3 regions of the Phreatobacter aquiterrae genome follow, and region 3 is predicted to be linked to each of the others. Evidence: predicted binding sites of a transcription regulator. Region 3 holds the regulator's gene; each other region holds the start of a gene.
The links. Region 3 encodes LexA, which represses DNA repair genes until DNA is damaged. Its sites were predicted from a motif close to TGTTCNNNNTGTGTTCNG; they were not measured.
Positions count from the first base shown of each region.

Region 1: ACJ4V0_RS07350 (helicase-related protein) is a predicted target of LexA. The motif match lies at 2,397-2,414, and genes of this name have one in related genera.
Region 2: recA (recombinase RecA) is a predicted target of LexA. The motif match lies at 1,851-1,868, and genes of this name have one in related genera.

Region 1 is NZ_JBJPHW010000003.1:464,022-468,239, reverse strand. Features, by position in the region: gene ACJ4V0_RS07350 (helicase-related protein) at 1-2,323, opposite strand, end outside; gene ACJ4V0_RS07345 (hybrid sensor histidine kinase/response regulator) at 2,682-4,218, opposite strand, start outside.
Region 2 is NZ_JBJPHW010000006.1:628-4,845, reverse strand. Features, by position in the region: gene alaS (alanine--tRNA ligase) at 1-463, opposite strand, end outside; gene recA (recombinase RecA) at 689-1,768, opposite strand; gene ACJ4V0_RS10530 (hypothetical protein) at 2,077-4,218, shown strand, end outside.
Region 3 is NZ_JBJPHW010000013.1:87,864-92,081, reverse strand. Features, by position in the region: gene moaC (cyclic pyranopterin monophosphate synthase MoaC) at 1-147, shown strand, start outside; gene ACJ4V0_RS18300 (molybdopterin molybdotransferase MoeA) at 151-1,353, shown strand; gene lexA (transcriptional repressor LexA) at 1,463-2,155, shown strand; gene ACJ4V0_RS18290 (ComEC/Rec2 family competence protein) at 2,149-4,218, opposite strand, start outside.

The DNA.
Region 1 (4,218 bases), on a different contig from region 3:
TGCCGGGACGCCAGGCGAGGGCCGGGCGGATGATGTCGGCGAGGCGCTCCAGGATATCGACGCGCACGGCGCGGGTGCCGAGCGCCCGGAAGCCGACGAGGCGATAGAGATCCTTCTCGATCTCCGGATCGACGGCAATCGAGGTGCGGCCCGAGGCGGCCAGGGCCGGCAGTTCGGCGAGGCCCTTCTTCTCCAGCATGTCGTGCCTGAGCATGTAGAGCTGCAGCGCCATGGCGCGCGGCGCCGGCTTCAGTGTCGCCGGCAGGTAGATGTGATAGGCGCCGAAGCGCACGCCGAGCTTGCGCAGGGCGGCGCGCGCCTCCTGGTCGAGCTGCTTGACGTCGTCGGCGACCTTCGGCCGCTCGATCACGCCGAGCGCTTCGGCGAGCTGGAAGGCGACGCCGCGGGCAAGCCCGGTGAGCTCCGCCGAGGTTTCCAGCGCGAGGACCGGGCCGAGCAGCTTCTCGATCTGCGCATGGACCCACAGGTCGAGACGCGCCTGCACCTGGTCGCGCGGGCCGCCGGTCAGATGCTCGTCGGAGAGGATGCGGACGCGCGGCGACAGCACCTTGTCACCGCCGACGAGCTTGGCCACCGCCTCGCCGTGCCAGCGAATGGTGCCGTCGTTGGACAGGATGAAGGCCTCGTCGCCGGATGAGGAGAGCTTCTCGGCGCGCGAGTCGATCTCCCCGGACAGCGCCTTGGCGGCGGCCGCGCGCAGGGCCTTGCCGGCCTCGCCGTCGCCCGCCTGCGGGTCGGGCACGAACCGGAAGCCCTCAAGCCGGCCGACGTGCTGGCCCTCGACGGTGACGTCTCCGGTCTTGGTGATCTCGGCCTCGAGCATGGTGTTTTCCCTTAGGCGCCGCATCAGCACGCTCGTCCTGCGGTCGACGAAGCGCTGCGTCAAGCGTTCATGGAGGGCGTCGGACAAAATGTCCTCGACCCGGCGGGTCTCGGCCTGCCAGTGGACGGGGTCGTCGACCCAGTCCGGGCGGTTGGCTGCGAAGGTCCAGGTGCGGATATGGGCGATGCGCGTCGACAATGTGTCGATGTCGCCATCGGTGCGGTCGGCGAAGGCCACCTGGGCGGCGATCCAGTCGGAGGGAATGCGCCCGGAGCGGCCCGTCAGATAGCCGAACAGCGTCGAGACGAGGTCGGCATGGCTCGCGGGAGAGATGTTGCGGTAGTCCGGCATCAGGCAGGCGTCCCACAGCCGGGACACCGCCGCGCGCCCGCGCGCCCGCGCGCGAACCTCCGCATCGCGCAGCACGAGCTCGAAAACCCTCTGGTCCTGGGCGATGGGCGAGCGGGTCAGGCCGGGCTCGCCGGGATTCTGGTCGAGGCTGTCGCGGAGGCTCTCGACGGACGAGAAATCGAGATGGGTGTTGCGCCATTGCAGCACCTTCACCCCGTCGAAGGAGTGGCTTTCCAGCGCCTGGACAAGGTCGTCCTCCAGCGGCGGGCAGCGGCCCGTGGTGCCGAAGGTGCCGTCGCGGTTGGAACGCCCGGCCCGGCCAGCGATCTGCGCGAACTCCACCGGATTGAGGCGGCGGAACTGGTAGCCGTCGAACTTGCGGTCGGCGGCGAAGGCGACATGCTCGACGTCGAGGTTGAGACCCATGCCGATGGCGTCGGTGGCGATCAGGTAGTCGACGTCGCCCGACTGGTAGATCTCCACCTGCGCGTTGCGCATGCGCGGCGACAGCGCTCCCAGCACGACGGCCGCCCCGCCCCTCTGGCGGCGGATGAGCTCGGCAATGGCATAGACCTCGTCCGCCGAGAAGGCGACGATGGCCGACCGCCGCGGCAGCCGGGTGATCTTCTTCTCGCCGGCGAACATCAGGTTCGAGAAGCGCGGCCGCGTGACGATATTGGCGCCCGGAATGAGCTTCTCGATGAGTCCGCGCATCGTGCCGGCGCCGAGCAGCATGGTCTCGTCGCGGCCGCGGCGGTTGAGGATGCGGTCGGTGAAGACGTGGCCGCGCTCGAGATCGCCGGCGATCTGGATCTCGTCGATGGCGAGGAACGACACGTCGAGGTCGAGCGGCATGGCTTCGACGGTGGCCACCCAGTAGCGCGCGCCGGGCGGCTTGATCTTTTCCTCGCCGGTGACGAGGGCGACCGCCCCTGCGCCGGCGCGGGCGACCAGCTTGCCATAGACCTCGCGGGCGAGGAGCCGGAGCGGCAGTCCGATCAGGCCGGAGGGATGGGCCAGCATCCGCTCGATGGCGAGCGTCGTCTTGCCCGTATTGGTGGGCCCGAGCACTGCGGTGACCCCACGCCCGCGAAGGGCGGGGGGCAATGGCGGAAAAGACAGGGTCATTCAGGACCGTGTGTATCATGCCGGCACGCGCATGGCGTGACATTTCGGTATCGGGCAGGGGCGTGTTCACGCGGAGAACGAGTCTGGAACGAATCGGGTCCGAATCGCTGACTCACGCAGAGTCACGATTCGTTCACGACCAGATGTGGTGGCTCAGAGTCGAGCAGGCCACTAGACGAGTCGATTCGTGGAGAGCTGCGAGTCGAACGTCGCGCCGGTTGAGTCATTCTGGTTGACGAATTCTTAACGACGACTCGCAAGGCGCCGGATCGTCCATGGCTCGGCCCCGCAAGACTCAGGCCCCCACGATGAGGATTCATGTCCCGGTTCCGGCGACTCGCAGGGACCGCAATAATCTTCAGGTGAAGGCGGCCAGCACCCGCCGCACGTCCGCCATGGTGAAAGGCTTCTCCATGATCGGGATGGTGCCGTCTCCGGCATGGCGCGCGATGGCGCCCGGCCCCTCCACGGCATCGCCGGTCATGATCACGACGCGGTCCGCCAGACCTGGGTTGAGCCCGATCGCCCGGTCACGGAAGCGCAATCCGTCGACGCCGGGCATGCGCAGATCGACGAAGACGAGATCAGCGTCGAGAACCGCGCCTTCCTCCAGGGCCTCGCGCGCCGTCTGCGCCGGCAGCACGCGATGTCCGAGAAGCTCGAGCATCTCGGCCAGGCCGGAACGCACATCGGCCTCGTCGTCGACGACGAGGATCGACAGGCCGTTCTTGGCGGCCGGCTCGTCGGCCTCCGCAGCATCGGCGTCCCCGGCGGCGACCGGGATCAGCACCGTGAAGCGCGCTCCACCCTCCTCGCTGCGGTCGAGACCGATGGAGCCGCCATGCGATTCCACCACCGTCTTGCAGATGGATAGGCCGATACCGGTGCCGACGCCGGACGGCTTGGTGGTGAAATAGGGCTCGAAGATGCGTCCGGCGATGGCATCGGGAACGCCGTGGCCGTTGTCGGAGACGACGAGCCGGACGTGACCGTTCTTGCGGCGGGTGGAGATCGTCACCTTGCGCGGCGGCTCCAGATCGACGAGCGCGTGCTGGGCGTTGATCACCAGATTGGCGATGACCTGCCCGATGAAGTCGCGGTCGGCGATGATGGCCGGCAGATTTGGATCGAGGTCGAGGTCCAGCGTCACGTCGTGGCTGCGCAGGCCATAGGCCAGCATGTCGGCGGTGGCCCGCACCAGCTCGTTGATCTGCGTCGTCTCGCGCTTCTCCGGCCTTTGCCGCGCCATGGCGAGGAAGCTCTTGACGATGCGTCCCGCCCGGTCGGCCGCCGCATGGATGCGCTCGGCGCGGCGCTTCTGCCCGGCATCGGCCGCGGTTTCCATCAGCAGCGTCGACTGCGCGACGAGAATGGCCAGCGGATTGTTCAGCTCGTGCGCGACGCCGGCCAGCAGCGAACCCATGGCCGAGAGCTTCTCGGCCTGGTGCAGCCGCTCGCGCTGCTGTTCCATCTGCCGCTCGGCCTCGCGCGCCTGGGAGAGGTCGCGCAGATGCGCGGTGAAGACGCGGCGCTGCGGCAGCCTGATCTCGGAAATGGTCAGCTCGATCGGGATCAGCGCTCCGTCGGCGCGCTGCGCATCGATGGTGATGCGCTGGTCCAGCACGCGGCTGATGCCGGTGGAGGTATAGCGCGCCATGCCGTTGGCATGGGCCTGCCGCAGCCCCGGCGGGATGATCAGCTCGGCGATGGAGCGGCCGACAGAATTGCTGCGCGAATAGCCGAAGGTCGCCATCGCGGCGGGGTTGAGGTCGATGAGGACGCCTTCCTCGTCGACCACCATGATCGGGTCGATCGAGGTCTTGATGATGGCGGTGTTGATGGTCTCGGCGACATTGAGCGCCACGATCCGCGCCTCCAGCGCCTCCTCGCGCTCC
Region 2 (4,218 bases), on a different contig from region 3:
GGATGCGGATGATCTTCGAATCCGGCAGGCCGGCGATCGACTTCCACAGCCGGTGCGCCTCGTCGTCCTCGGAAAAGACGGTGACCAGCAGGCGCGAGACCGGCAGCTCGTACTCTTTCGTGATCAGGTTCCAGGCATGCTCGATCGCCTGGTCCTTGAAATAGTCGCCGAACGAGAAGTTGCCGAGCATCTCGAAGAAGGTGTGGTGGCGCGCGGTGTAGCCGACATTGTCGAGGTCGTTGTGCTTGCCGCCCGCCCGCACGCATTTCTGCGCCGTCGTCGCCGTCGAATAGGGCCGCTTCTCGACGCCGGTGAAGACGTTCTTGAACTGCACCATGCCGGAATTGGCGAACATCAGCGTCGGATCGTTGCGCGGAACGAGCGGCGAACTCTCCACCACGGCGTGGCCGTTCCTGGCGAAGTAATCGAGGAAGGTCTTGCGGATCTGGTTGACGCCGGTCATGGCCCGAACTGATGGGTTGCGGCCGGGCCCTGTGCAGGGAGCGGCCTGAAGTCTGGTCGGCGGGTGTTCTAGAACATTTTTCGCGCAAGGAAACCGGTTTCGACGCGAGGACGCATCGCCCCGCCGCTCATCGTCCCACGCCAGACCGGAAGCGACCCCTCCCGCCCGCAACGCAAAAGGCCGGGCGAACCCGGCCTTCGTCGCGTGCGGCGGCTGCGCCAGCTCTCAGTCCGGGCTGTCGGCGTCGCCGTCCGGCTCGACCTCGCCGAGGATCTTCTCGGCGATGAGTCCGGCGTTCTGGCGGATGGCAGCCTCGATCTTGGCGGCCATGTCGGGGTTCTGCTTGAGGAAGGCCTTGGCGTTCTCGCGGCCCTGGCCGACGCGCTGGCTGTCGTAGGAGAACCAGGCGCCGGACTTCTCCACGACGCCGGCCTTGACGCCGAGGTCGATGAGCTCGCCCATCTTGGAGACGCCCTCGCCATACATGATGTCGAACTCGACCTGCTTGAACGGCGGCGCCAGCTTGTTCTTCACCACCTTCACGCGGGTCTGGTTGCCGACCACCTCCTCGCGGTCCTTGATCGCGCCGATGCGGCGGATGTCGAGGCGCATGGAGGCGTAGAACTTCAGCGCATTGCCGCCGGTGGTCACCTCCGGCGAGCCGTACATGACGCCGATCTTCATGCGGATCTGGTTGATGAAGATCACCATGGTCTTGGACTTGGAGATGGAGGCGGTCAGCTTGCGCAGCGCCTGGCTCATCAGGCGGGCCTGCATGCCCGGCTGGTTGTCGCCCATCTCGCCCTCGAGCTCGGCGCGCGGGGTCAGCGCGGCGACCGAATCGACCACCACCACGTCGATGGCGCCGGAGCGCACCAGCGTGTCGCAGATCTCCAGAGCCTGCTCGCCGGCGTCGGGCTGCGAAATCAGCAGGTCGTCGAGGTTGACGCCGAGCTTGCGGGCATAGACCGGGTCGAGCGCATGTTCCGCGTCGATGAAGGCGCAGACGCCGCCGGTCTTCTGCGCCTCGGCGATGGTGTGCAGCGCCAGCGTCGTCTTGCCGGAGGACTCCGGGCCGTAGATCTCCACGACGCGCCCGCGCGGCATGCCGCCGATGCCGAGGGCGATATCGAGGCCGAGCGAGCCGGTCGAGATCGTCTCGATCTCGACCAGCTTCTCGTTCTTGCCGAGCCGCATGATGGAGCCCTTGCCGAAGGCGCGCTCGATCTGGGAGAGAGCGGCGTCAAGCGCCTTGGTCTTGTCCATGGATGAACCTTCGACGAGTCGCAGTGCGGCCTGACTCATGGCGGTAGCTCCCCTGTGCTGGCAAGGCCTGATGGCCGAAACCTGTGGTAAAACGACCGTACATGGTTTGTTCTCATTCGCAAGTTCTATTTTTGTTCTCGCCGGGGTATTGCGACGAGATGCGGCACGAGCCGTTTTCGACCAAGCGGCGGTTGGGGTATGAATGATCAAGTACGAGACTGAATACCAGTTACACCAACTGGTGCGAGACCACATTACGAACCGCCTTCAGCAGCCCCATTCAAGACATTGAAGTCGAGCAATTGCTCAGGCAGGCTACTCTCAACCTGGCGGACGGGAGACGGAACGTGTCTGTGATTTCAGATGGCACCACAGAGGCCGACGTCGAGATTCGAGCGATCATACCGCTTCTTACCCGGAGCGAGACTCTAGCCATTCCTATCGAGGACATCCGAAGCAAGGAGCAAATATCTGCAAGGGATATTGGGAAGGGTCAAAAGCGCAAGGTTGGCTACGTTCCAGACTTCACCATCCATAAGAAGTCACTTCCAGTCGCAGTGATTGAAGCAAAGGCACCTTCGGCCGATGTCACCCTCGCATACGCAGAAGCACGACTCTATGCTCTAGAAATTAATCGCAACTTTCCAAGCGGTATTAACCCTTGTTGTCGCATCCTCGCCACCAATGGTCAAAATGTCTTGGCTGGAAAGTGGGATGCGGAACCAGAACTAATAGTGTCCCTTGGTGAACTATCTCCTGGGTCGAACGCACTCGACAAACTTATCGCGCTCTTGGGCACTAAGACTCTCGATATTCTTGCTGATAACGCCAGCCAAGCCCTTCGATTCAGCGATTTCAAGCGCCCCTTCAATCAGGGCGCCGGTCCTACACAGATCGGATCAAGGATAGAACCCAATTCCTTCGCAGCCGACATATCTCCCATCCTACGAAGGTACTTCTCTTCTCGCGACCAAACGACCGATCCGGATATATATGGTCGCGCGTACATTTCATCAAACGAGGTTACAAGCTACGATCGTATACTTGAATCGTTCTTGAAGGACCGACTTTCGCGAGCCAAAAGGCGGCTTGAGGTCACCACATCTAAGCGCAAGTCTGACAGCATATCAAATCGGCTATCCACTTTTGATCGGTCCAAGCCTCCAACCGGAGACCTTCAAATAATTACGGGTGGCGTCGGCGTTGGTAAGTCATTGTTCGCTCGTCGGTACAAGGAATTCTTACAACCTTCCGCCTTAGCCGGGCGAAATCATTGGGCCTTTCTGGATTTCAATTCAGCCCCCGAAGACTTTCTTCAATGGCAAGACTGGGTTTGTGCCCAATTCGCCAAGAGCATCCAGGAGGAGGGCGCTCCTGTGAACCTGAGGGACGCCGCGGACCAAGAACGCGTATTCGCGGACGACTTGGCTGATCGCAGCGCATATTATCAAAGAATGAACTCGATCGGCGCAGGTCGTGGGGAACTGGAGCGCGCCCGTGATATTGAACAGTGGCGGCAGGACGCCGCAAGGCTCACAAGAGGAATATCCAGATATCTCCAAGGCGACCGTGGTGAGAATCTGATTGTTGTGTTCGACAACGTTGACCGCCGGGAACCGGCCGCACAACTCGCTGCGTTTCAGACGGCACTATGGTTCATGGATCAAACCAGATGCCTTGTTGTGCTTCAGATGCGCGACTCAACCTTCGAGTCTTTTAAGAATTCACCGCCCCTTGATACATATAAAACTGGGCAAATATTCAATATAAGCCCGCCGCGGTTTGTGGATGTTGTAAAAAAGAGATTAGAGCTTAGCTTGGAAGCTCTGTCGTCCGAGGCTCCAGAGCAGATAAAATTCCAGTCACGATCAGGCATCACATTTAGCTACCCAAAAAGTCGAGCTGGAGAATTCCTAAGAGCTATCTATTTTGAACTATTTCAGCGTTCTAACAATATATCTCGCGTACTAGAGGCTTTGGCAGGCCGCAATGTTCGTAGAGCTCTCGATATGTTCAACGCAATAATTACCTCAGGGCATATGCCGGAGGATATAATTGCATCGATCGCGCAAGGCGGCACATATAGATCATTTCCAGAATACAGGATTGTCAGAGCTCTGATGAGACAGGACTATAGATTCTTCAATCATTATGCCGGTTTTGTCGCAAACATTTTCAATGGCGATAGCCGATGGGAGCGGCCCAACAATTTGCTTATCTCAGAAATCCTCTTCCACTTAATCAGCCTTCGAAAGGTGCGCGGTGACAATGGTCAAATGGGATTTGTTGCAGTGAGGAGAGTACTGGACGATCTTGGCGTGATGGGATTTGTGGCAAATGACGTCATGGCAGCTGCAATATTCTGCTTGGAAAAAGGATTGATTGAGGTTGACACATCATCAACCCTAGTTATACGGCCTCAGGATAGCCTCAAAGCCACCTCGTCGGGCTGGGCGCATATGCGAATATTGTCATCGAGAGTGGAATAT
Region 3 (4,218 bases):
GTCGAGATGGAGGCCCTCACCGCCGTCTCTGTCGCCTGCCTGACGGTCTACGACATGGTGAAGGCCGTCGACCGCGGCATGAGGATCGAGGGGATCCACGTCGTCGAGAAGAGCGGCGGCGCCTCCGGCACCTACCGGGCCGCCTGAGCCATGGCCGGACTGCTTCCCGTCGCGGAGGCGCTGGCGCGGGTCCTGAAGGACGCGGCCCCCCTGCCCGAGGAATGGATTCCGGTCGCCGAATGCGATGGTCGCGTGCTGACCCGCGATCTCGTCGCAGCCCGCAGCCAGCCGCCGGAGGACGTCTCGTCGATGGACGGATACGCGGTGCGCGCGGCGGACCTTCCCGGACGTCTCACGGTCATCGGCGAGGCCGCGGCCGGCCATGCGTTCGCAGGAACCGTTGAGGCCGGAACGGCTGTGCGCATTTTCACCGGCGCACCGGTACCGGGCGGCGCCGACATGGTGGTGATGCAGGAGGACGCCGAACGCGATGGCGAAACCGTCGCCATCCCGGTCGCCGGAAATGCCGGGCGTTTCATCCGTCGCCGGGGTCTCGATTTCGCCGCCGGCGAAACCGGCCTGACGGCGGGAACGCCGATGAACCCGCGCCGGCTGGCGCTTGCCGCGGCGATGAACCACGCGATGGTGCCTGTCCACCGGAAGCCGCGCGTCGCCATCCTGTCGACGGGTGACGAACTGGTCGAGCCTGGAACGGCTCCCGCGCCCGGGCAGATCGTGTCGTCCAATGCGCTGGCGCTTGCTGCGATCGTCCACCGGGCCGGCGGCCTGCCGACGCATCTCGGCATAGCGCCGGACCGGCTCGACGCAACGCTCGACCGCGTCCGCCAGGCGCGTCTTACCGGCCATGACGTCCTCGTCACCTCGGGCGGCGCTTCCGTCGGTGAATACGACCTGATGCGGGAAGTGATTGCCGCCGAGGGGGCCGCACTCGGCTTCTGGAAGATCGCCATGCGCCCCGGAAAACCCCTGCTGATGGCCGATCTCGGCCCGATGAGGCTGCTCGGCCTGCCCGGCAATCCGGTCGCCTCCTTCGTCTGCGCCATGCTCTTTCTCCTGCCGCTGCTGCGCCGGCTCGGGGGGCAGCCTGACGACACCGCAGCCGGCGAGGAGGCGATCCTCGGCGCCGATGTCCCGGCCAACGACCTGCGCGCCGACCATCTGCGCGCCCGCCTGACCCATGACCAGGGGCGGCTCATCGCCACGCCCTCCGCGATCCAGGATTCATCCATGATCCGTGTGCTGGCCGAATCCGATGCGCTGATCCTGCGCGCACCGCATGCGCCAGCGGCACAGGCGGGCGACAAGTGCCGCATCCTGCGGCTCGATCGCTGATTGGCGCTTTACGAAATCTCAAGAGTTGCGGAACACATAAAGAACAGATAGTGATTGTTCATGATCTGTTCGGTCGAGTCGGACCGGTTACAATCGAGGACGGAAACCGATGCTGACGCGCAAGCAACACGAACTCCTTCGCTTCATCCAGGAGCGCCTTCAGGAGAGTGGTGTGCCGCCGTCCTTCGACGAGATGAAGGAAGCGCTGGACCTGCGATCGAAGTCCGGCATCCATCGGCTGATCACCGCGCTTGAGGAGCGCGGTTTCATTCGCCGGCTACCAAACAGGGCGCGCGCCCTTGAGGTGATCCGGCAGCCGGAGCAGTCGGCTGGCCCGGCGCGTGGCAAGTTCTCGCCCAGCGTCATCGAAGGGTCGCTCGGCCGGGCACGGCCATCGTCCTCCGACGACGAGACCGTGATGCCGGTCGCCGTGCCGCTGATGGGACGGATCGCGGCCGGCGTGCCGCGTGAGGCCATCGAGTCACGCATGTCGACTGTATCGATCCCTCCGGAGATGCTCACGCGCGGCGAGCACTATGCCCTTGAAGTCAGGGGTGATTCGATGATCGAGGCGGGCATTCTCGAAGGTGATCTGGCGCTGATCCGGAAGGGCGACAGCGCTGAGACCGGGGACATCGTCGTGGCACTCATCGATGACGAGGAAGCGACCCTGAAACGCCTGCGCCGGCGCGGCACGTCGATCGCGCTCGAGGCCGCCAACCCGGCTTACGAGACCCGCGTTCTCGGTCCGGACCGCGTGCGTATCCAGGGCAAGCTGGTGGGATTGATTCGGCGTTACTGAGCCGGCTCTATATCGGCCTCGTGCGGGGGCGCGGTATCAGGCTCGGCGTCGTTTGTGTCCGACTGCGGGGTCTGGCGCGCGGTGTCCGGCATCCGCAGCAGCGCAGGGGCGGCTGCGACGGCGGGCCGCGGTCTGAACCAGGGCCGCATGACCCCTTCCGGCCGCGCGGCCTCGATCCGCCAGCGATCGCCATCGCGATAGAGGCGGACAGCGCCCGTCCAGGCCAGGGCTTTGAGATCCACGACCATGGCCGCGCATGTCGGCGGCGCCGGATAGCGCGTCACGACAATGCGGGCCTCGCGGCAATCGTCCGCCACCGCATCGGAATGGCGTGGCACGGCGATCCGGCCTCCGCCCGGCAGGCTCATGGCACATCCGAGCGAATCGCAGGTAACACCCGCCGTGACGGTGTCGTCCGCCGCGTTGCGTGCGTCACCTTCCGCATGCAGCCAGCGCTGCACCGCGAAGCGGTTTCCGCGCGGCGAGACGACGCGCAGCGTCCCGTCCTGACCCCGCGCGGCGACCGTCGATCCTTCCCCGTCGATGATGATTGCGGCGCGATCACCCCCGGGCGCCAGGGCAAGACCGAGCACCACGAGCGGCACGCCCGTCCACCGCAGTGGCGTCGACAGGGCGGCGACGAGGATCATTCCGAAGGACAGGACGAGAAGGCCCGCAGGCCGCGCGGACGGGACGATGATCCGGCCACCCGGCCATGACGCTACCCATTCGGCGACGCGCACGAAAAGGTCGATGCCGAGGCCGGCCAGCGCCCAGACAGGTTTGTCCCAGCCGAACGGCCACAGCAGCAGCGCCAGGATCTCCAGCGGCATGACGATGAACTCGACGATGGGTGCGCCGAGCAGATTGCCTGCGACGCCGTAGAGATGGACCGTGTTAAAGTGGAAGGCGGCATAGGGCGTGGTGGCGAGGGATGCGACAAACGAGCTTGCGGCGAGCCCGATCACGCCGTTGGTCACCAGAAGAAGAGTGCGGCCGAGTCCCCCGGGGTCTGACGCCTGCCGTTCGGCCCAGGGGCGCAGGGTGACGTATCCAGAGACCAGCGCCAGCGTCGCCGCGAACGACATCTGGAAGCTCGGTCCCAGAAGGCTCTCCGGCGCGATGGCCAGCACGGCGAGAGCGGCGATTGCCAGCGTGCGCAACGTCAGCGCCCCTCTGTCCAGGGCGACACCGATCAGGACGACGGCGATCATGATCCACGATCGCTGCGTCGCGACCTCGGCTCCGGAGATCACGAGATAGCCGGTCGACACCACCAGTGCTACCACAGCAGCCCACGCCTTCACGTGGCGCTTCAGCGCGAGGGAGGGCACCAGCGTCAGGCCGCCGCGCACGACCGCGAAGACGAGGGCGGCGACCAGCGCCATATGAAAGCCGGAGATCGACAGGATGTGGTAGAGGCCCGCGACGCGCATGGCCTCGTTGAGGCCCTCGGGTATGCCGTCGCGCTTGCCGCTGACCAGGGCGTCGGCGATGGCGCCGGACGGTCCCGGAATGGCCGCCCGGATGCGCTCGCTGATCCTGGTGCGGATATGATCGAGCCCGGCGCGCAACCGGACCCCGATCGGTGGATCGCCAGCCTGCCCCTCCCCCACCCTGCCGATCACGAAGCCGCTGGCGCCGACACCGGTGAAGAAGGCGTCGCGGCCGAAATCGTAGAGCCCCGGCGCGACCGGGTCGGCTGGCGGGCGCAATCTCGCGGCGAGGCTCACGGGCCGCCCGACGACGGCACCCGTCGCGGCGCGGCTCGTGACACGGATGCGGAACGGCGCATCCCCTGAGAAGGGCGAGATCGATCGCACGCGAAGGGTCAGCCGTTCGCCGCTCTCGCGCCGCTCCACCGCTTCCACCCAAGCCTGCACCTGCACCACGCCACTGTCGGCGCCGAGCAGCGGCTGGGTCATCAGCCAGGTCTTCAGCGATCCCGCCGCAAACCCGGCCAATACGGCGGCGAATCCGGTGGTAAGCAGCCTGGCGACGGGCCGCTGTCTGGCGCGCCAGGCGATCAGGACGAGTGCGGCAAGGAGAGGCACGGGCGCCCA